Regions from separate parts of the Streptomyces sp. cg35 genome, predicted to be linked through region 1. Evidence: riboswitches for the same ligand, from Rfam matches in the RefSeq annotation. Region 1 holds a riboswitch; each other region holds the start of a gene.

The links. A riboswitch is a leader RNA that binds a small molecule or an ion and turns the genes downstream of it on or off. The one in region 1 is predicted to bind cobalamin.
Region 2: linked by a shared signal. The riboswitch ahead of ACQUQD_RS31290 (cobalamin biosynthesis protein) and the one ahead of ACQUQD_RS04280 (hypothetical protein) in region 1 are both predicted to bind cobalamin.
Region 3: linked by a shared signal. The riboswitch ahead of metE (5-methyltetrahydropteroyltriglutamate--homocysteine S-methyltransferase) and the one ahead of ACQUQD_RS04280 (hypothetical protein) in region 1 are both predicted to bind cobalamin.

The regions. Positions count from the first base shown of each region.
Region 1 is NZ_CP191268.1:865,573-873,021, forward strand. Features, by position in the region: gene ACQUQD_RS04260 (PucR family transcriptional regulator) at 1-1,053, shown strand, start outside; gene ACQUQD_RS04265 (hypothetical protein) at 1,081-1,344, opposite strand; gene ACQUQD_RS04270 (alpha/beta fold hydrolase) at 1,403-1,999, shown strand; gene ACQUQD_RS04275 ((2Fe-2S)-binding protein) at 2,064-2,756, opposite strand; gene ACQUQD_RS04280 (hypothetical protein) at 2,806-3,192, opposite strand; cobalamin riboswitch at 3,234-3,398, opposite strand; gene ACQUQD_RS04285 (TetR/AcrR family transcriptional regulator) at 3,607-4,191, shown strand; gene ACQUQD_RS04290 (YczE/YyaS/YitT family protein) at 4,184-4,792, shown strand; gene ACQUQD_RS04295 (hypothetical protein) at 4,893-5,861, opposite strand; gene ACQUQD_RS04300 (flavodoxin domain-containing protein) at 5,960-6,484, opposite strand; gene ACQUQD_RS04305 (SHOCT domain-containing protein) at 6,490-6,756, opposite strand; gene ACQUQD_RS04310 (CBS domain-containing protein) at 6,801-7,449, opposite strand, start outside.
Region 2 is NZ_CP191268.1:6,844,088-6,851,536, reverse strand. Features, by position in the region: gene ACQUQD_RS31320 (anion permease) at 1-171, shown strand, start outside; gene ACQUQD_RS31315 (hypothetical protein) at 188-409, shown strand; gene ACQUQD_RS31310 (helix-turn-helix domain-containing protein) at 757-1,611, shown strand; gene ACQUQD_RS31305 (hypothetical protein) at 1,658-2,248, shown strand; gene ACQUQD_RS31300 (hypothetical protein) at 2,181-2,492, opposite strand; gene ACQUQD_RS31295 (DUF397 domain-containing protein) at 2,519-2,755, opposite strand; cobalamin riboswitch at 3,038-3,183, shown strand; gene ACQUQD_RS31290 (cobalamin biosynthesis protein) at 3,220-4,176, shown strand; gene ACQUQD_RS31285 (cobyric acid synthase) at 4,173-5,690, shown strand; gene ACQUQD_RS31280 (putative cobaltochelatase) at 5,731-7,449, shown strand, end outside.
Region 3 is NZ_CP191268.1:1,937,528-1,944,976, reverse strand. Features, by position in the region: gene ACQUQD_RS09075 (spore photoproduct lyase family protein) at 1-693, shown strand, start outside; gene metE (5-methyltetrahydropteroyltriglutamate--homocysteine S-methyltransferase) at 770-3,094, opposite strand; cobalamin riboswitch at 3,258-3,481, opposite strand; partial or broken gene ACQUQD_RS09065 (TerD family protein) at 3,537-3,674, opposite strand; gene ACQUQD_RS09060 (ROK family protein) at 3,747-4,904, opposite strand; gene ACQUQD_RS09055 (glycoside hydrolase family 36 protein) at 5,020-6,519, opposite strand; gene ACQUQD_RS09050 (ABC transporter substrate-binding protein) at 6,565-7,449, opposite strand, start outside.

The DNA.
Region 1 (7,449 bases):
ATGCGTTCGGGCGGGCAGTTCGACCGCTCCGACCTCGAACTGGCCCGTCACCGCGCCGCGCAGCGCGCCGAAGAGGGCATGCCGCTCCCTCTCGTCCTGCACAACTGGCAGCACGCGGCCCGCCTGCTGTGGCAGGCCTGCGTCGACGCCGCGGGCGATCGGCACATCGCCGGTCTCGGCTACCTGGGCCACCAGTTGTACGCCTTCCAGGACGCCGCCCTGCAGGCGGTGACGGAGAGCTATCAGGCCCGGCTCTCCGTACTGCGGGACGAGGACCTGGGTACCGGCCGAATGCTGGCACAAGCCCTCCTGGCAGGGCAGGAACCAGGCCCTGAGACGGGTCACGCCACCAGTGCGCCCCTCGCCTCCCGTTACGCGATCCTCACCCTGACGCTGCCGCCTCTGCCGTCCTCACCCGCCCGTCCGGTGACGCACGAGGTGACCACACGGCGCCGTGTCCGTCAGGTGGCGACCGCGCTCGCCCACCACCACGCGGGCCGCACCAACCTCGCCGTACTCGAAGCGACCCACGCCCAGATCCTGCTCCCCGCCGACACGCACGAACCCGACCCGGTCGTCGCCGAGCGGGCGAACGCCCTGCATCGCGCCCTGCGCACGGAGACCCGCCTCGACATCCGCGCCTCCTGCACCGATCCCGCCGAGATCCGCCACCTGCCCGCGTCCGCACGCGTCGGGCACGACCTGCTGCGTCTGGCCCGCTCCTCCACTGCCGCGGGCGATCACACACACCGCATCGCCGACCACGCTCTGGACTATCACCTCACTCACGTCTCCCCCGCTCAGGCCACACTCCTCGGGCAGATCGAACCGCTGCACCCGCACCCGGAGCTGGTCGACACCCTGCGCGCCTGGTTCACCAACGACCTGGACCGCGCGCGCACCGCCAGGGCACTGGGCGTCCATCCCAATACCGTGAACAACCGGCTCCACAGGGTCGGACGGCTCCTCGACGCGGACGTCACCTCGTTCACCACCCAGATGACGCTCGCCACGGCCCTCACCATCCACGGCCATCGGGCGGATCACGGCTGAAGCCGACGCCCTCGTTCGTCCCCTGGCTCACGCGGTTCCGATGCCGCCGGGAGCGGGCAGCACCTCTTCGACGGGCCCCCGCCGCACACAACGACCGCCCTCGAACAGCACGGCCTCCCCGGTCAGCGCACGCACCGCGGGCAGGTCATGGCTGACGAACAGCAGGGCCGTCCGCGCAGGGGCGAGCAGGCGGGGCAGGGCGTCGAGGACCCGTTCCCGGGAGACGGTGTCCAGGGCCGATGTCACCTCGTCGCACACCAGCAGTGCCGGATACGCCGTCAGTGCCCGCACCAGCGCACAACGTTGCAGTTGTCCGCCATGTCGGTGATCTCGCCGAGCTTCTCGACGCGTGGGACGCGCCGGCGGCCGTGCTGATCGGCCGCTCGGCGCCGACCTCGCCTCGCGGTTCTGCCTGGCGCATCCGGAGCGAGTGGCCGCGATGCTGCTGCTGTGCGGGCCGTTCGTCGGTGAGTGGCGCACCGCGGACCGAGCGGAACGGGGCCGCCGCATGACCGCACCGCAACAGGCACGGCTCCACGAGCTCCAGCAATTGCCGCACCGCACGGAGCAGCAGGAGGTCGAGTTGCTCACGCTGTCCTGGTTCACCGACCACGCCGATCCCGAACGCGGCCGGCATTGGGCCGCGCAGGGCGCGCGGAGTCGGCGCCCCGTCAACTGGACCATGAACCGTGAACTCGGCGCGGAGGGGCGGAAGGAACCGCTCGTCCGACGCCTCGGCGAGCTTCGCGCACGTCTGCCCGCGCAGGTGGAGATCCTCGGCGGCGGAGACGATCCCCGCCCGCTGTCGGCACTCGCGTCGCTGGCGGTCCGGCTCGGTGTCCCGCTGACACGGATCGACGGCGCGGGGCACGAGCCCTGGCTGGAACGGCCCGATGAGGTACGCGGGCATCTCCGGAGATTCGTGCGGGGCGCGGTCGGACTGTAGGCCTCGACGGGCGCCGCTCCCCGCCCTGCTCCGCTGACAGGAGAACGCTGAGAGGAGAACCCGGTCAGTCCGCCAGGCAGCAGTCCCCGCACTTCCCGCCGCCCGGGATGCGGTAGTACAGGCAGCAACTGCGGCGGCGGAACGTCAGACCCGGGCCGGTGATCCGGCCGGTGCCACGAAGCCGTCCCGTCTCCAGCAACTCCCTTGTGAGGCACACGAGTTCTGTACGCAGGTCCGGCCGAGCCCTGAGCAGCACCGCCGCCGACCCGACGAGCGCGGACGCGACGTTCCCCGCCAGCAGCCCCGGGGCGATGGTGACGGTGAGTCTGCTCTCCAGTTCCTCCAGTGGGCCGTTGACCTCGGCGTACACGGCCTCCGCAAGGGACGGCAAGCACCCGGCGGGCCGTCCCGTCGGAGCCGCCAGGCGGAGCGCCGGGCCGCCTTCGGCCCATTCCACCGTGCTCGTGTCGGGCAGGATCCGGTGCAGGAGCGTGCAGGCCAGCACCGGTGACCAAAGACGGGCGGCGAGCCCCAGGTGCGCGAGGGAGACGCCTACGCGGGCTTCGTCCGTGGCGCAGCGGTCGTTGACCGCCCGCGCGAGAACGGCGAATTCCGACGAGGCGAGCCGCCCGCTCCCGGATGCCCGTTCCGCGGGCCTCTCCGCCGTCTCCAGGACGAAGAATCCGTCGAGTCTCGCGACCTCGTCAAGCGCCTCGATCACGCTCCCGCGCGAGAGCTCGCTCGGCTCCTCACTCACGACAAGTCCCTTCAGCGCTGTGGTGGTTCGGACATCCGGAGCCGAGGGCTCACGAGGTCCTGAGGCGGCGCGGCGGCTTGAAGAGGTACAGATCGAGAATCTCCGGAAGGGGTGCGACGCCCGGCCCGCCGGCGGTGATCCAGTCGGCTATGTCCTCGGTGGCGTCACGGTCGTTGACGAGGCCGAGCCACACCGGGCGGGCACCCGCCGCCCGCCCGGCCTCCGAGGGCTGTACGACGATGACGTTGGCCTGGTCGCAGACATCCAGGCACTCGGAGACGCGGACCGGCGCGACCGCCCGCAACCGCGCGGTCTGCGCCGCGTGATCACCGCTCACCTTGGCGCTGCCGCAGCAGCAGTCGCGGCACACCACCACCCTGCACGGAACCTCGCGGCCCCGTGCTGCCCCCTTCTCGTCGGCCGGCCTCTTGGGCATGCCGCACTCCTCCCTCACCGGGGAAGTCCGCCCCGGGGTCCGTCGAGGAGGCGACAGCGTGAGTCTCCTGGCTCTCGGGTCGAAGCTCGTCCCGGCCTTCCCACCCGTTCTGGGCAGTGGCTCGTCGGGATCCGCTCGCCGATCACAGTGGCGGTACCGCACCGGATTCACACCGGATTCCTCGAACCGCCGTCGCCTATGTCGTCGGCAATCATGCCATCCGGCCCGCCGCCGGATCGCCTGCGGCCTCACCAGTACGGCCATGTCCCGCTCCCCTACCCGCCGGCGCCCGGACGCTCACCTCGCGCACGTGTGGATCATGCCGGAAACCTCCGCCACACGGCCCGCTCCACATAAGTCCCGGAACGGAAGCCGGAGTAGCCTCCTAATTAAACTAACTGGTAAGTTTAATTTATGAAGCGGAACACTACCTCCCGAGCCCGTCTTCTCGCCGCGGCCGAGGGCGTCTTCTATGAGCGGGGGATCGTCTCGACCAACGTCGACGCCGTCGCCCAGGAAGCGGGAGTGACGAAGCCGACCCTGTACGCCCACTTCCCGTCGAAATCGGCGCTGGCGGCGGAAGCGCTCAGAAGTCGGCATGCGCGGCGGGCCGCCGATCTGGAGACGTACCTCTCCACCGAGGCGTCAGGGGAACCGCGTCTGCTCGCCGTGTTCACGTGGCTGGCCGACTGGTACGAGGGCCACGGGAAGAGAGGGTGTGCCTTCGTCAACGCCGCCGCCGAGCTGTCACCGTCGGACGAGCTGGTCTCGGTCGCGGCGCGAGAGGAGAAGCAGTGGCTGCTGAACACGCTCGGGCGGCTGTGCGAGGAGGCCGGTGCCGGGTCCCCTGAGGTGCTCGCCTCCCAACTCCTGCTCCTCATCGACGGCGTGGCCGGACGCGTGGTCGTCCGCGGCCCCGGGGCCGCGGCCGGCGCGGTCGACGACGCGGCGCGGGCGGCCGCGGTGCTCGTCGCGGCGGCCACGGGCGCTCATGCGTAGCCTGTCCGACCGCCCGGTCCAGCGGGCCACACGGATCGTGGCGGGGCTGGCCCTGTTCGGCTTCTCCCTGGCACTGCTCCTCAAAGCGGGCCTCGGCGCCGACCCGTGGACCGTCTTCACGCAGGGCATCGCTCTGGCCACCGGCCTCTCGCTCGGCGAGGTGGTCGTCGTCGTCTCGCTGGTCCTGCTGGTGCTGTGGCTCCCGCTGCGCCAGCGTCCCGGCTTGGGCACGGTCGCCAACGCGTTGCTCGTCGGGCCGTTCCTCGACCTGGGCATCGCGTGGCTCCCCGCCGCGCACCACCTGGTCGAACGGGCGGTCTTTCTCGTGGTGGCGGTGTGCGGCGTGGCCGTCGCGACCGGTCTCTACGTGGGGGCGGGCTGGGGCCCGGGTCCCCGTGACGGGCTGATGACCGGGCTGGCCGAGCGCGGCGTTCCCGTCGTGGCGGCGCGTGCGGCGATCGAGGTGTCGGTGCTGGCCGCGGGATGGCTGCTGGGCGGCGGTGTCGGCATCGCCACGGTGGTGTTCGCCCTCGCGATAGGCCCCCTCGTCGGCTATGCGCTGCCGAAGCTGACGCTGGGCCGACCGGACCGGGGCCGGTGAGACGGCCCGGTCGGGTACGTACGCCGAACCCGACTGTCCCGCGCCGGGGTTCCCTTCACCGCCCTGATTTCCGTTGCCGCGGCCGGAACGACAGGGAAAGTCAGCGGCGCTGTGCTCCTCGGTGGTCCGCCGCGTCCTCGTAGACCAGCCTGTGCGTGTCCGAGCTGATCGATCTGGACGGCTTCCCTTCGGGCAGCGCGGGGGCCACCGCCCGGAACACCGCGCGCACCCGTTCCTCGTCGTACTCCCAGAGGTTCGCGGTCGCCCGCAGGGACGCCCCTCCCCCGGGCAGCAGCTCGGCCTCGTGGAAGGCGCCGCTGTCGCGGAGGGCCTCGATGCCGCCGAGGCGCGCTGCCGCGCCCGGGGAGCAGACGGTCCACCACGCGTAGCCCCGCAGGGCCGTGTCCAGTTCGGGGAACGTGTCCTCCAGCAGCAGGCCGATCTCACGCTCCAGCGCGGTCCTGCCCGTCACGGATTCCGCGTCGTCCGCGATGCTTCCGTAGAGGATGTCCGTGTGCCGGTGCAGTTGCGTACGGAAGAAGGCGATCCAGCGGTGCTGGGTCTCGTCGCGGGTGCCCGGGTCGGTGAATTCCTCCGTTGAGCGGGACGCGACGAGTGAGACGACCTCGGGGGTGTCGCGGTCCCGGTCCACGTCGACATACAGCGACGGCTGGTCGGGGTGGCCGTCGGGGCCGACGGTGCTGAGGGCGACCGTCGCCTGACCGGGCATGTCCTCCAGATCCCGCAGAAAGGCGCGCCAGTTCTTCGGGGACCAGTGGACCTCGTACGGTCTCTTGCGCCGACGGGTCGGCTCGAGAAGCACCAGGGTCGCCCACAGCTCTCCGGGGGCGGCTTCGCCGCGGCTGAGTGCGACGGCGCGGCCGGAGAAGTCCGCGTCGGGTGCGAAGGTCGCCCCCAGCGGCCCCGCGAGTGCCTCGATCGCGGCGGTGAACCAGCGTTCGGCCAGCTCGCGGTAAGCGGCACCGGTCGCGGGGCAGGGCAGATCGATCTCCGCCCGCAGCGTGGAGTTGAGTGTGATCTCGCCGTGCTTCGTGTCCCGACCGGCCATGCCCGCCCCCTCCGACCCGCACCTCACCCGGGCGCGGGAGGGCAGCCTAAGCCACCCCGCCCAGCGGCTTCCGTGCCGTACGGGCATCCCGCCGCGCGTCACGTCCTCTCGGAGACGGCGGACCGGGCGTCGCGGGCGATGCCCTCGGCCCAGGCGGTGACCTGCTCGAAGCTCCGGTAGTCCCCACCCCTGCCGGACCTGACGATCATCCGTGCCGTGAAACCGCGGGCGTGCTCGTCGAGCCGGCCCCCGAACGTGACGTGGCCCCGCGCGTCGATCCGGTCCGCGACGCGGCGCACACCCCGCACCGGCGCGATCTCCCGGTCCGGGGCGGAGGCGTCGAGCGGACCGCTGCTGAACAGCCACACCGGGCGCGTCGCCAGGTCGCGGCGGGCCCGGCGGGCGAAGCGGCGGGCGTCCCGGTGCCAGCGGCCCGCGTACAGGGCGCCGCCGAGCACCACGGCGTCGTACGCGGACACGTCCACGCCGACCTCGTCGGCGGGGCACACCGTCATGGCGCACCCCTCCTTGGCCAGGACCTCGCCCAGGTGCCGGGCGATCTCGGCGGTGGAGCCGTTCTTCGTCCCGTAGGCGATCAGCACGCGAGGCTCCCTGTCGGCCATGGCCGTCAACCTCCCTTGGTGAGGGGTGTGTTGTCGCGCAGCACGGCGAGGTGCTTGCGGTACTCGTCCGCGTCCAGCTCCCCGCGGGCGTACCGTTCGGCGAGCAGTTGCTCGGCCCGCCCGGGCGGCATCTCACGGTCGTCGAAGCGGCGGGACGTGCCGCGGCTGAGCGCGAACGCGGCCAGGCCGAGCAGCCCCCAGAGCGCAAGGACGCTCGCCGCCATCAGCGTGTATCCCCAACTGTTCATGTAGGGGCCCATGTTGCCGAACATCGCCGTCTCCCTCCGTGTTCTCCCGTTCTCGTGTTCTCGTGTGTTCACCGCTTGCGCAGCCAGTGCTCCTGGATCCCGTGCATCGCCGGCTCGTCGGGGCGCAGGTGTGCGTCGTCCTGCCGGTACGACATCTTGTCGACGACGGCGACGACGCCGTCGATGTGTCCGGTCATGCGGACGGCGATGTCCTTCTCGCTGCGCCGCTCGACCTGGCCGGTCAGGGTGACCACGCCCTCGTGGACCTGGACGGTGAGGGTTTCCGGCGTCAGCCACAGGCAGCGCACCAGCACCTCGTCGACGACCTCGCGGCGGATCTCGTCGTCACGGCGCAGGAACACCTGGAGCAGATCGCGGCGCGTGACGATGCCGACGAGCCGGTCCTCCTCGTCGACCACCGGCAGCCGCTCCACCTTGCGGTGGGCCATGGTGCGGGCGGCCTCGGCGATCGTGTCGTCGGCGTGGACCGTGACGGCCGGCTCGGACATCAGCTGACCGGCGGTACGAGCGGTCTCCTTGCGGCGGGTGCCGCGGGCACCGCGGCGCAGCCGCGAGAGCCATCGGCGCCTGCCGCGGGACTCCGGTTCGGCCTCGTCGCGTTGGCGGATCATGAGATCGGTCTCGGAGATCACACCGATGACCCGCTCGTCGTCGTCCACCACCGGCAGGCCACTGATCCGGTGCCGGTTCAGCAGC
Region 2 (7,449 bases), 6.0 Mb from region 1:
GACTCCGCCGAGGAGCCCGCGGGCGTCGTGACCACGGCGATCGCCGCGGTCACCCCGCCGCCGATCGGCGCGGTCGCGGAGGCCGGGGCGTCGGCCGACATCAAGTCCACGATCCCCGCTCCGGCTCCCGCCGTGGCCGACCCCGCGCGCCCCGCCGGCGCCACGCTGTAAGGAAGCAGGACCAGCTATGAAGATCGACTGGGCGGCTCTCGGCTCCGTCTTCGGGGTCAGCCTCGTGGTCACCGTGGCCCTGGTGGGCCTGTTCACCCTCGGCATCGTCGGCCTCTCCAAGCGGGAGTCGGCGGCGCGGCAGGGCGGTTCGGCGACGGTTGCCACGTCCGGCGCGTACCTGTGCTTCGCGCTGTGCGCGGCGGCCGTGGCGTACGGGATCTTTCTGATCGTGGCCTGACGACACGCCTGTGCCGCGTTCACCTTCTGAACGCGACAGAGGCCCAGCAGCACCCGAGCGGGGTGCGGGACGTACGGCGTCCCGCACCCCGCTTTCACGTTCGACTTGTCACCGGAACGGGTGTGGCGCTGCCAAATGTCGCGACCCTGCGAGGACGGCCCATCGAGCCCTGTTTTCCAGGCCACAGCGGACATGCCATATGGCAGACTGACATGAGCCACCCCGCCAGCACTCCATCCGCCACCAGCCATTCGCCACCAGCTGTCTGCTAGCTTCCGTTCACTATTTGGCTAGCTCTCACCTGGTGCATCGAGACCTGGCACACGGTCGGCAAGGAGACAGAGATGATGGCCCGCGACATCGACCCCAGCCTCAATCGGCGCAGGCTGCGCATCGAACTGCGCAAGGCCCGTGAAGCAACCGGGCAGACGCAGACCGACGCGGCACAGGCGCTCGACTGGTCGTTGTCCAAGATCATGCGCATCGAGGCCGGGACGGTGAGCGTCTCGGTGACCGACCTCCGGGCCCTGCTCCAGCACTACGAGGTCAGGGACGAGCACCTGCGGAACGAACTGGAGGAGGCCGCGCGCGGGTCGCGCGGGCTGAGCTGGTGGACGCAGTACAACGACGTGCTCAACCCCGGCTTCCGCCAGTACCTGGGCTACGAGAGCGCCGCCGCGTCGATCCGCACGTACCACCCGATCGTGGTGCCCGGTCTGCTGCAGACCGAGGACTACGCGATGGCCATGCTGGCGCCGCACGTGGAGGAGGCCCGGGCGCGGCGGATCGTCGAGCTGCGGACCGAGCGGCAGGAGCGCGCCCTGGAGGGCGAGACCCCGCCCTGGACGTTCTTCATCCTGGACGAGGCGGCCCTGCACCGGCAGATCGGCGGTACGCGTGTGCTGCGCGGGCAGCTGCAGCACCTGCTCGACGTCGCGCAGCAGCCCCGGGTGTCGCTCCAGGTGCTGCCCTTCACGGCGGGCGCGCACTTCGCCACGCTCAACAGCTTCATCCTGCTCGGCTTCACGGACGACGACGACCTGCTGTACCGGGAGTCCGAGGGCAACCAGACGATCCGTGACGACCACGAACTGATCGTGCGACACCAGGAGTGCTTCGAATCGCTCCGCGAGATCGCGTACAGCGGCGACCTGGCCATCGATCTCATCAGCAAGACCAGGGACGGGCTCGACACCTCGTGAGGTGACAAGCGGGCCGGGCCCTGGAGAGCCCGTGTAGGAGGCGCACATGCCGGCCGCAGGCGACGAGTGGTGGTGGCGGCTCCTCACGGCCGCCGGTCCCCGGCTCGACGGCACCGATGGTGGCGGTGATGCGCGTGGTGCAGCCGGTACGAACGCCCCGGCGGCCACGGGCACTCCGGACAGCGGGGAGCCGCCCGCCGGCCCGGACACCGCCTCCGACACCGTCGTCGGTGTCGTGGCACAGCTCCCCGGCGAGCGGCCGTCGTTCGGTGCCGTGGTCATCCACGTCGTGTCCAGCGACGACCTGACCCGGCGGGCCGGCTGGATGTACGCCCAGATCATGCTGGACAACCGTCGCCACACGAGACTTCTGCTGCTGGCCTCGTTGTCCGGCGGGCTGGTCCTGCTGGGCGGGCTGGCGGGGCTCGTGGTGCTGATCCAGGCGTGTGGCCTGACCTCGCCCTGGGCGGTGGGTTCGGTCGTCGCCGCGGCGTCGTCCCCGGTGACCGCGATCGCCTACGGTTTCGCCCGGCTCCTCCTGCGCTGTGCGGAGGCCATCCGGTCGCCGCTCAGCGCCGACGCCCCGCCGTCCGACCCCGATCCGTCACCGGATCCCGGTGCTGCGAGCCGCCCCTGACGCTCCGTAGTCCCGCGCGGAAGCCGGTCGCGGCGGCGAACAGCGCGGCGACCAACACCCAGACCACGACGCGGGCCTGGCCGGACGGGACCAGTGCGGCGGCCAGCGCCCCGACGACGCTCGCCGCAACGCCGCAGGCCAGACAGAACACCACGAGGCCACGTGGGGAGACGACTCCGCGCGCGGTGCGGCTCACCGCCCCGTGCGCCCGCTGCCGCGCCTCGGTCATGTGGTGACCGGTCATCGCGCCCTCCTCCCCCCGCGGTGGACTCAGCGGTCGGTCCTGCCCGGACCGGACCCGCCCAGAGCCCTCAGGAACGCCTGCCACCGGATGCGCCGGAAGACCAGATCCGCCGTATCCCGGTTCCCGGAGTCACGGACTCGGACCTCGGTCTCACCGAGCGCCACTTCCACGCAGTCCCCGCTCAGACCCGAGTAACTGCTCTTGCGCCACGGCCCGGTGACCTGTTCCTGCCATGACCGAGCGTGCTCTCTCCCATGGGACACACCGGCCTCCTCCTGCTCGAGAGCCGGCGTCCCCCGTCATTGCACGCCCGCGTGCAGGCACCATAGCGCCGCCGGGGCGACCCGCCCAGGTGTCCCGGACGGATCCGCCTCACCACGTCGCCAAGGCGCCCTCAACCACTCGTGGACCGCTCTCCGTCTGCCGTCTTCCAGTCTAGGTAGGCCTGTTTTCGACCCATAGAGGAATTCCGGCCCAGTGAACGGGTCCCACGCGGCGCTGTGGACCTCCCCACACTCCCCTCTCCCAGGTCAACGGCAAGTTGACGCACCTTCGCGCACCGTGGTGGACTTCCCGGGCCATATACGGCAGCAGTCCGAGGAAGCCGGTGCGAATCCGGCGCGGTCCCGCCACTGTGAGCCCTTCTCCGGGAGGGCGAGCCAGGAACTCTCGCTGCCGGTCTCGTCGAACCAGGGCGTGGACACCCTGAGTGAGGACAACTACCGCCATGTTCGCCCTGCGCGGCGCGGCGCGGGCCGAGCGCGTCTTCGCGTGCGGTGCCGCCGCCGGACTCTTCGCCGATCTGCTGCTCGGTGACCCGCGTCGAGGGCATCCCGTCGCCGGATTCGGCCGGGCCGCAGGGGCCGTGGAGCGGGTGCTGTGGCGGGATCACCGCGGCTGGGGCGCCCTGCACACCGCCGTCTGCGTGGGCGGGGCCACCGCCGTGGGCGTCCTCGCCGCCCGTGCGGTACGCCGCTCCCCCGCCGCCTCCGTCGCGCTGACGGCCGCCGCCACCTGGGCCGTGGTCGGCGGGACCTCGCTCGGCCGGGAGGCGCGCGCCGTCGGGGCCGCGCTGGAGGCCGGGGACGTGGAGCTGGCCCGGGAGTTGCTGCCGCGGCTGTGCGGACGGGATCCGCAGGGGCTGGACGCCGACGGGATCGCGCGGGGCGTCGTCGAGTCCGTCGCCGAGAACACCTCCGACGCCGTCGTGGGCGCATTGGTGTGGGGCGCCGTGGGCGGCGTGCCCGGGCTGCTCGCCTTCCGTGCCGTGAACACGCTCGACGCCATGGTCGGGCACAAGTCCGTGAAGTACCGCCGGTTCGGCTGGGCCTCGGCCCGGCTGGACGACGTCGCCGGGTGGCCCGGGGCCCGGCTGACCGGTGCGCTCGCCGTGCTGGCCGGCGGGCGTCCGCGCGACGCCGCCCGGGCCTGGCGCGAGGACGCGGGGCGCCATCCCAGTCCCAACGCGGGGCCCGTCGAGGCCTCGTTCGCGGGGGCGCTCGGGGTGCGGCTCGGCGGGACGTTGGCGTACGGGGGCAGGGTCGAGCACCGGCCCGTGCTGAACGCGCGAGGGCGCGTGGTGCGGGTGTCGGACGTGGAGCGGGCCGCGCGGTTGTCGCGGCGGGTCAGTGTGATGGCGTGGGGAGTCTGTGTGGCCGGGCGGTTGTTGCGAGGGCGTCGATGAGCGGGCGGGGCGGCGGGCTGCTCGTCGCCGGGACCACGTCGGACGCCGGGAAGAGCGTCGTGACCGCCGGGATCTGCCGGTGGCTCGTGCGGCAGGGGGTGAAGGTCGCGCCGTTCAAGGGGCAGAACATGTCCCTGAACTCGTTCGTGACGCGCGACGGCGCCGAGATCGGCCGGGCGCAGGCCATGCAGGCGCAGGCCGCCCGGGTCGAGCCGAGCGCGCTGATGAATCCGGTGCTGCTCAAGCCGGGCAGCGACCGCAGCAGCCAGGTCGTGCTGATGGGCAAGCCGGTGGGCGAGATGAGCGCGCGGGGCTATCACGGGGCGCGGCAGGGCGCGTTGCTCGACACCGTCGTCGGATGCCTGGAGGAGTTGCGGGGCAGTCATGACGCCGTGATCTGTGAAGGGGCCGGGTCTCCGGCCGAGATCAATCTGCGGCGTACCGACATCGTGAACATGGGGATCGCGCGGGCCGCGCGGCTGCCCGTGCTGGTGGTCGGGGACATCGACCGCGGTGGCGTCTTCGCGTCGTTCTTCGGTACGACGGCGCTGCTCGCGCCGGAGGACCAGGAGCTGCTCGCCGGGTATCTGGTGAACAAGTTCCGGGGGGACGTCAGTCTGCTGGAGCCGGGGCTCGACATGCTCAAGTCCCTCACCGGCAGGGCCACTTACGGGGTACTGCCGTTCCAGCACGAGCTCGGCATCGACGAGGAGGACGGGCTGCGGGTGTCCCTGCGGGGCGCCGTGCGCGAGTCCGTCGTGGCCCCGCCGGTCGGCGAGGACGTGCTGCGGGTCGCCGTGTGCGCGGTGCCGCTGATGTCGAACTTCACGGATGTCGACGCGCTGGCCGCCGAGCCGGGCGTCGTCGTGCGGTTCGTGGACCGGGCCGAGGAACTGGTCGACGCCGATCTGGTCGTCGTGCCCGGGACGCGCGGGACCGTGAAGGCGCTGGAGTGGCTGCGCGAGCGCGGCCTCGCGGACGCGCTGGCGCGGCGGGCCGCCGAGGGACGCCCGGTGCTCGGCATCTGCGGCGGGTTCCAGCTGCTCGGCGAGCGCATCGAGGACGACGTCGAGTCGCGGGCCGGTGTCGTGGCCGGGCTCGGACTGCTGCCCGTGCAGGTGCGGTTCGCGCGGGAGAAGACGCTGGCGCGGCCGGTGGGCGAGGCGCTCGGCGAGTACGTCGAGGGGTACGAGATCCATCACGGCGTCGCGGACGTCCTCGGCGGGGATGCCTTTCTGGACGGGTGCCGGGTGGGGGCCGTCTGGGGGACGCACTGGCACGGGTCGCTGGAGTCGGACGGGTTCCGGCGGGCGTTTTTGCGGGCGGTCGCGGACGCGGCCGGGCGGCGGTTCGTGCCGGCGCCGGACACGTCGTTCGCGGCGCTGCGGGAGGAGCAGCTCGACCGGCTCGGTGACCTGGTGGAGCGCTATGCCGATACGGAGGGGTTGTGGCGGTTGATCGAGTCCGGGGCGCCGGACGGGCTGCCGTTCGTACCGCCGGGGGCGCCCGCGTGAGCGTCCCGGTTCCTGGCCTGTTCAATTCTCTGGAGGATCGATGACCACCCCGTATCCGTTCACGGCCGTCGTCGGCCAGGACGATCTGCGCCTCGCCCTGCTGCTGAACGCCGTGTCGCCCGCCGTCGGCGGTGTGCTGGTGCGCGGCGAGAAGGGCACCGCCAAGTCCACGGCCGTACGCGCCCTTTCGGCGCTGCTGCCCGATGTGGACGTCGTCGCCGGGTGCCGGTTCTCGTGCGCGCCGGGGGCGCCCGACCCGCAGTGCCCGGACGGGCCGCACGAGGTCGGCCCGGGTGCGCAACGGGCGGCGCGCATGGTCGAGTTGCCGGTCGGCGCCTCGGAGGACCGGCTGGTCGGGGCGCTCGACATCGAGCGGGCGCTCGCCGAGGGCGTGAAGGCCTTCGAGCCGGGCCTGCTCGCGGACGCGCACCGCGGCATCCTGTACGTCGACGAAGTGAACCTGCTGCATGACCATTTGGTGGATCTGCTGCTGGACGCCGCCGCGATGGGCGCCTCCTACGTCGAGCGCGAGGGCGTCTCCGTACGGCATGCCGCGCGTTTCCTGCTCGTGGGCACGATGAACCCCGAAGAGGGCGAGCTGCGCCCGCAGTTGCTCGACCGGTTCGGGCTGACCGTCGAGGTCGCCGCGTCCCGGGAGCCGGAGCAGCGGGTGCAGGTCGTCAAGCGGCGCCTCGCGTACGACGACGACCCCGAGGGCTTCACGGCGCAGTGGGCCGGCGAGGAGGCGGGCGTACGCGAGCGGATCGTCGCCGCGCGCGCCCTGCTGCCCCAGGTGCGGCTCGGCGACGGGGCGTTGACCCGGATCGCCGCGACCTGTGCCGCGTTCGAGGTGGACGGGATGCGGGCCGACATCGTGATGGCCCGCACCGCGACCGCGCTCGCCGCGTGGGCGGGACGCACCGAGGTGCTGGCACAGGACGTGCGCCAGGCCGCGCTGCTCGCGCTCCCGCACCGGCGGCGCCGCAATCCCTTCGACGCGCCGGGCCTCGACGAGGACAAGCTGGACGAGACGCTGGACGAGTTCGGGCCCGACGACGAGGGTCCCGGGCCCGACGGCCCCGACGACCCGGGCCCCGGTGGCGGCGGTGGCGTGCCGCCGCAGGACGGCCCCGAGCCGGACGGTCCGGGCCGGCCGGAGTCCCCGCAGGAATCCCGGCAGGAGTCGCCTCAGGAGTCCCCGCGGGAGCCGGCGGGCGCGCCCGCGTCCGGTGGCGCCGGGGAGCAGCGGGCCGTCTCGGCCGGTGAGCCGTTCCGTACGAAGATGCTGAGCGTCCCGGGTCTGGGCGACGGGGCCGCCGGGCGGCGCTCGCGCGCGCGGACCGAGCACGGCAGGACGACCGGCGCCGTCCGGCCCCGGGGCACCCTGACCAGGCTGCACCTGGCGGCGACGGTGCAGGCCGCCGCGCCGCATCAGCGGGCGCGCGGCCGGTCCGGGACCGGGCTCGTGGTGCGCCGCGACGATCTGCGGCAGGCGACCCGGGAGGGCCGCGAGGGCAATCTGGTCCTCTTCGTCGTGGACGCCTCGGGGTCGATGGCCGCCCGGCAGCGGATGGGCGCCGTGAAGGGCGCCGTGCTGTCCCTGCTGCTCGACGCGTATCAGCGGCGCGACAAGGTGGGGCTCGTGACCTTCCGCGGGACGGGCGCCGAGGTGGCGCTGCCGCCGACGTCGAGCGTGGACGCGGCCGCGGCGCGCCTGGAGTCGCTGCCGACCGGAGGGCGTACCCCGCTGGCCGCCGGG
Region 3 (7,449 bases), 1.1 Mb from region 1:
CACGTCCGGCGCCACGTACGGTCCCAGGGCCCCAAGACGGAACCCAACCAGTGCGATCCGCAGGCCTGGGTCTACGACATCGGCGAGAACGGCGACTGCTCCGTCGACGCCCTCGTCTGCGACAACACGGCCGATCTCGTCGCCGCGTTCCGCGGCCTGCCGACGGCCAAGGCGTCGTTCGCCACCAAGTTCGTCAACCCCGACCTGCTCGCCCTCGACCCCCAGGGACGGACCCGGGTGCGGTTCTCCCTCATGCCCGCCGACGACTCCCGGCTGCTGGACATCCGCACCAGCCCGATCGCCGACCGGATCGCCGCGGCCGCGGACTTCCTCGACGCCGGATACGAGATCCACTTCAACCTCTCGCCGGTCGTCCTGCGCCAGGGATGGCAGCGCGACTGGGCCGAACTGCTCACCCACCTCGACGACGTCCTGCCCGCCCGGGTGAAGGAACAGGCGGCGGCCGAGGTCATCATGCTGACGCACAACCAGGCGCTGCACGAGGTCAACCTGGGCTGGCATCCCCGCGCCGAGGACGTGCTGTGGCAGCCCGCCGCCCAGGAGACGAAGCGTTCCCAGAACGGCGCCCTCAACGTCCGCTACGCCCACGAGATCAAGCAGCGCTCGCTCGCGCGGCTCGGTGAACTGCTGGCGGCGCACGCGCCCTGGCTGCGCGTCAGATACGCGTTCTGACCCTCCCCCTGGGGACGCGGACCCGTGCCGGGCCGGGGCGCAGGGATGCCCACGGCCCGGCACGGGCGTGCCGGCGTCAGGACGTGGTCGACCCCAGCTCCGCGCGGACGGTGCGCGCCGCGGCGACGAGGTTCTCCAGGGAGGCCCGGGTCTCGGGCCAGCCGCGGGTCTTCAGGCCACAGTCCGGATTGACCCACAGCCGTTCGGCCGGGATGGCCTCGAGTCCCGCACGCAGCAGGGCCGCCGCCTCCGCCACGCCCGGTACGCGGGGCGAGTGGATGTCGTACACGCCGGGTCCCGCCTCCCGCGGGTAACCGTGCCCCGCCAGCTCGTGGGCGACCTGCATGTGGGAGCGGGCCGCTTCCAGGCTGATGACGTCGGCGTCGAGGTCGTCGATGGCCTGGACGATGTCACCGAACTCGGCGTAGCACATGTGCGTGTGGATCTGGGTGTCCGGACGCACACCGCTGGTGGTGAGGCGGAACGCCTCGGTGGCCCAGGCCAGGTAGCCGGCACGGTCGGCGGCGCGCAGCGGCAGCGTCTCGCGCAGCGCGGGCTCGTCGACCTGGATCACCGAAGTCCCGGACGCCTCCAGGTCGTTCACCTCGTCCCGCAGCGCGAGAGCGACCTGCCGAGCGGTGTCCCCGAGCGGCTGGTCGTCGCGGACGAAGGACCAGGCGAGCATGGTGACCGGCCCGGTGAGCATGCCCTTGACGGGGCGGTCCGAGAGGGACTGGGCGTACGCGGTCCAGCGCACCGTCATCGGCCCGGGACGCGAGATGTCGCCGGCCAGGACCGGCGGGCGCACGTAACGGGTGCCGTACGACTGCACCCAGCCGGCCTGCAGGGCGAGGTAGCCGGTGAGCCGCTCGGCGAAGTACTGGACCATGTCGTTGCGCTCGGGCTCGCCGTGCACGAGGACGTCCAGGCCGGTCTTCTCCTGGAAGGAGACGACGTCGCGGATCTCGTTCCTGATGCGCTCCTCGTACGCGACCGTGTCGATACGGCCCGCCCTCAAGTCGGCCCGCGCCGCGCGCAGTTCACCGGTCTGCGGGAACGAGCCGATCGTCGTGGTCGGCAGCAGCGGCAGGCCGAGGTGGGCGCGCTGCGCGGCGGACCGCTCGGCGTACGACGGAGAGCGGCGCCCGTCCGCGTCCGTGACGGCGGCGGCGCGGGCCCGCACGTCCGGGTCGTGCGTGATCGGGGATCCGGCCCGCGACGCCAGGTCCGCCCGGTTCGCGGCGAGCTCCGCCGTGACGCTGCCGGTGCCCTGGGCCAGACCCGCGGCGAGGGTCGCCACCTCGGCGGTCTTCTGCCGCGCGAAGGCCAGCCAGCGCAGGATCTGCGGCTCGATGTCCCGCTCCAGCGACGCGTCCAGCGGGACGTGCAGCAGCGAGCAGGACGGGGCGACGTCGACCCGGTCGGCGAGGCCGAGCAGGGTGCCGAGCGTGGTGAGGGACCTCGCCAGATCGTTGATCCAGACGTTGCGGCCGTCGACGACACCGGCGACCAGCCGCTTGCCGGGCAGCCCGCCGACGGCCGCGAGGGCGTCGAGGTTGGCGGCCGCCGAGCCGGTGAAGTCGAGCGCCAGACCGTCGACCGGGGCCTTGGCCAGGACCGGCAGGGCGTCGCCCAGCCGGTCGAAGTACGAGGCCACGAGCAGCTTGGGCCGGTCGGCGAGAGCACCGAGGTCGCGGTAGGCGCGGGCCGCCGCGTTCAGCTCGGCCGGGGTGCGGTCCTGGACGAGGGCGGGCTCGTCGAGCTGCACCCACGGGGCCCCGGCCGCACGCAGCTCGGTGAGCACCTGCGCGTACACGGGCAGCAGCCGGTCGAGGAGGGTCAGCGGGTCGAAGTCGGCGGCGACACCGGGCGCGGGCTTGGCCAGCAGCAGATACGTGACCGGACCGACGAGGACCGGCCGGGCGGCCAGCCCCAGGGCGAGCGCTTCCTCGAACTCCGTGACCTGCTTCGTGGAGTCAGCGGTGAACACCGTGTCCGGCCCCAACTCGGGCACCAGGTAGTGGTAGTTGGTGTCGAACCACTTCGTCATCTCCAGCGGCGCGACGTCCTGCGTGCCACGGGCCATGGCGAAGAACCCGTCCAGGGCATCGGCGTCGAAAGCGGCGCGGTGGCGCTCGGGGATCGCGCCGACCATGACGCTGGTGTCGAGGACGTGGTCGTAGTACGAGAAGTCGCCGGTCGGCACTTCGCCGATGCCCGCGCCGGCCAGCTCCCGCCAGTTCGTGCGGCGCAGTCCGGCGGCGGTGGCACGGAGGGCGTCGGCGGTGACGCGGCCCTTCCAGTAGCCCTCGATCGCCTTCTTCAGCTCGCGATTCTGTCCCTGGCGGGGGTAGCCGTACACGGTGGCCCGTGCTGCCGCGGCCGCGGTCCTGGTGGTCACGGAGATCTCCTTCGAGAGACGTATCCCTGGGATCCCGGAGACCGACGCGGCCGGAAAGGAGTGACAGACCGGCGGCACGGTCCCGCGCGCCGGGGCGCGGTCGTCCGTCCGGTGTGTACGCCGACCCGCCCTCGAGGTCACCGAGATGTCCGCGCACGCGTCGTACGCGCACGGGCAGATGGCAGGTCTTCGGACTCGCGGGCACGTCCTCCGATCCGGAGGACACCTACTGGCCGTCGCTTCCCAGGTCCCGTTCGTCGGGACCCAGTGCGTATGACGGCGGTCGTTCCCACTCACCGCTGCGGGGCAGTCCCGGATTCCCACCGGGTTCCCTCTTGCGACGCTCCCGCCTGGCGGACGGGGCGAACCAGCTGCACGGGCCAGCCTACGGGGCGGGGGCCGCTCGGCGCCAAGCGGCCGGGGCCACGACCGCGGCGCCGCCTCAGCCGGCGATGTCGACGCCGTACCCGAGGGCGAGCGCGTCGAGACCGTGGCCGTAGCCCTGCCCGACGGCACGGAAGCGCCACACGGGGCCGCGGCGGTGGAACTCGGCGAGCAGCAGGCCGCGTTCGGTGGTGGCGCACACCCGACCCCGCTCACCGGCACAGAACGGCACGGGCCCCCGAGCGCGACCTGATCCGCCGGACCGGCCCTAGCCCCGTGGAGCCGTCGGTGCCGCAAGCCCGTCGCTCAGCAGGCGGCTGTCGATCTCGTCGAGGGCCAGACGCAGCGCGCCCAGGGCCACGCTCTCGTCGCCGAGCGTCGAGGTGCGCAGCTCCGGCAGGCGCAGGCAGTGCTTGGTCAGTTCTCGGCGCAGCGGCTCCAGGATGACGTCGGCGGAGCGGGAGAACCCTCCGCCGTAGACGACGACCTCGGGGTCCAGGGCGAGAACGAGGGCGGCGACCCCGACCGCGAGGTCCCGGGTGTAGCGGCGTACGGCGGCCCTCGCGTCCCGGTCACCGTCCCGGGCCGCCTGGAACACCCAGGCCGCGATGTCGCCGGCCGCCGCCGTCTCCGGTACCCCGGGGCAGGAGGCGAGGTGGTCCGGAGCGGCGAGCCAGCGCACGGCCTTGAGCGCGCCGATCTCGCCCGCGGCGCCGCCGTGTCCGCGGCGCAGGGTGCCGTCGAGGATGAGGCCGGCGCCGGTACGCAGCCCCGCGAGAAGGAAGACGATGTCGTCGGCGTCCTGGGCGACGCCCTTCCAACGCTCGGCGACGGCGGCGAGCTTGCAGTCGTTCTCGACCTGAATGGGGCAGGTGAAGCGGGTTGCCAGATGAGCGGCCGGGTCGGCGGTGCTCCAGCCGGGGAGAGGAGTGAACAGGGTGGTGCGGCCGCTGGAGTCGACGGGGCCGGTCACACCGATCGTCACGGCCCAGATGTCGGCCGGCGTCATGGCGACGCCGCGCAGCACCTCGTCGATGACCTCGTCGACCGACGCCAGCCGAGCTTCGGGCGCGGCCTCAGGGTCGACCGGTCGGCGCGTGCTGCGGACGATGTTCCCCTCCAGGTCGCTCAGCATGACGAGGATCTTGTGGACGCCTATGTCGATGCCGAGTGCGTGACCGGCGGTGGCCCGGAACCGGAAGCGCCGGGCGGGCCGGCCGACGACGCTGCTGGCTTTCGGCTGCTCGACCTCGGCCCACCCGTCGGTCACCAGGGACTGCACCAGCACGTCGACGGCGGGCCGGGACAGCCCGGCCCGGCCCGCGAGTTCAGTGACGGTGGCGGGTGGGTTGCCGCGCAGCGCCCACACGATCGACAGTTGGTTCATCTCGCGCATCCGGGACAGGTCTGTTCCGGTCGTCGCCATGCTGGTGCTCCCTGGTGGGGTCTGCGGGCCGCTGCTGAATAATGCTGAGCAGTTTACTAATTCAGGGCGGCCGCCGTACGAGGATCGTGGATCGCTCCCTCGCGACGGTCACGGATCAGGCGATCGGATAGCGCTGTTCCGTGTCCGGAGCGACGGCCGGGCCGAAGTCGATCTCGCGCCCGTCGATCGCGAAGCGGTACCGGCCGAGCCTGCGCACCTCGGGGCGGTGCGCCAAGTACGCCGTCATCGCCTCCAGTTCGTCCGGGTGCAGCCAGCCCGGCGGATCGGACACCGCACGGAAACCGCAGACGTCGGCGAGGTCGCGCAGCCAGCTCTGCTGCTGCTCGGTCAGCAGATTGAGGCGGCTGCGGAAGTACACGACGTCCGGGTCGACCTCCAGCAGGGGCGCCTGCCACAGCCGGTGCACGGTGTTGACGACGGCGTTGCGCGCCAGGGCGTCGGAGGGGTCCTGGGTGGCGTAGTGCTCCCACAGGGGTGCGACGTCGGGGCCGCTGCGGATGCCGTCGAGCAGTCCGAGGGAGGGCAGCAGGGGTGCGCCGCTGCCGAGGAGATAGGCGTCCGGGCCGGCCTCCTCCCGGATGATGCGCAGGCCGATCCGGTACGCCTCCTCGCGGCCGACGTCCTCGAACCGGGCCCCCGGCACCGCGCCGGCACCGATGAAGTCGATCTTCAGGTACGTGAATCCCCAGTCCCGGCTGACCCGGCGCATCATCTCGCGCAGATGCTCCTGTGCGGCGGGCAGTGTGAGGTCGAGCGCCCAGTAGCCGGTGCCCCAGTTGTGGCCGGCCGTCACCGGGGCGCCGTCGCCGTCCCGCAGCAGCAACTCCGGCCGCTCGTGGGCGACCTGCGCGTCGGGGTGGACGATGAACGGCGCGATCCACAGCCCGGGCCGCAGCCCGGCCTCCGTGATGCGGTCGGCCAACGCACGCATTCCGGAGGGGAACTTGGCGTTGGCGTGCCAGTCGCCCACCCTCTGCTCCCAGCCGTCGTCGATCTGGACGACGTCGAAGGGCAGGCCGCGCAGGGCGGTGATGTCCTTGGTGAGCTGCTCCTCGGTGATGTTCTCGTAGTAGGCGTACCAGCTGCACCACACGTTGCCCGCGCGCTTGTCGCTGTGGCCGAGTCGGTCGGCGAGGTGCCGGGCGTAGGCGGCGAAGACCTCGTCCTCGGTGCCGTACGCCAGGAACCAGGGGGCTCCGCCGCGCTCGTACCAGCCGACCAGCGCGTCCCGGTCGGCGGTCAGGCGCGGGATGTCGAGGCCGAGCGCGCCGAGCAGCAGCACCTGTCCGTCGGCTCCCTGGAGGGCCGCGACGGCGGAGGAGTGGTGGCGCGCCGGGTCGTCCCACACGGTGTCGTCGGCGGTCAGGCGGCGTTCGGCGCTCTCGATGCGCAGCGGCGGCTCGGACAGACGGCGCCAGCCGCACGGGCTCCAGGAGTTGTGTCCGTGCCGGTAGAACAGCGCGTCGCCGAGGCCGTGCAGCAGGGCCACGCGGCCGGGCGGCAGCAGCAGGCCGCCGTCGACGGGCCGCGGCGGGGCGTCGCCTTCGAGCTCGACGGCCAACGTGAGGCCGCCGAGATCTGCGAGCTGGGCCATGGATCTCCTTGCTTCATGGTGAGAGGTGCGGACGGAAGCCGGTCACTACTTGAAGAGGCCGTTGACCTTGTCGTTGGCCGACTTGAGGGCGCTCTCCGGCTTGGCCCTGCCGAGGATCACCGACTGGATGGCGTCCTGGACGATCGGGCCTATTTCGGTGCCGTGCTCGGTGACGGGCAGCTGGAACGTGACGTTCTTGTCGGCCACCGCGTCGGTGAAGACGTGGACGTCGTCACCCTTCGCCTTGTGCGCGGCGAGCGCCTTCTGGGTGGCGGACTTCAGGGCCGGGAACACGACGGCCCGCTTGGCGACGAGATTCTGGCAGTCGGGTGAGGCGAGGAACTTGACCCACTTCCAGGCCTCTTCCTTGTGCGGAGTCCCGGCCCAGATGGCGTCGGACAGTCCGTTCACGGCGCTCTTGCGCCCTTCCGGACCGGTCGGCAGCGGGGCGAAGGCGAACTGCTGCTTCAGCTTGGCGTCGGTGAACGTGGAGATGGTCCAGGAGCCGGCGACCATGATGGCGCCCTTGCCCGCGGTGAGCAGTTCGGAGTTGGCGACGGTGGACTGCTTGTCGAACCGCGGCGCGTAGCCCTTGTCGATGAGGTGCTTGAACCAGGCGATGGTCTCGGCGAGCTTCGGGTCGTCGTACTTGTACTTCGTGCCCCACGGGTTCTTGTCGAGGTACGTGAAGCCGTTCGCGGCGGCCAGATCGCCCCAGCCGTTCTGCCCCTGCGACCCGTCGGCCCACTCGGGAAGGAACCCGTACGTCTTCACATGGCTCTTGTCGAACTTCGGGTCGAGTCCGTTGCGGCCCGCGGCGTCGACGGTGGCCTTGGCGATCGCCTTCTCCAGCGTGCCGCCGTCGTCGGCGTTCCACGTCAGGGCGTCGAGCTCGGCGGCGTCCACGCCCTGCTTCTTGAGCATGCCGGT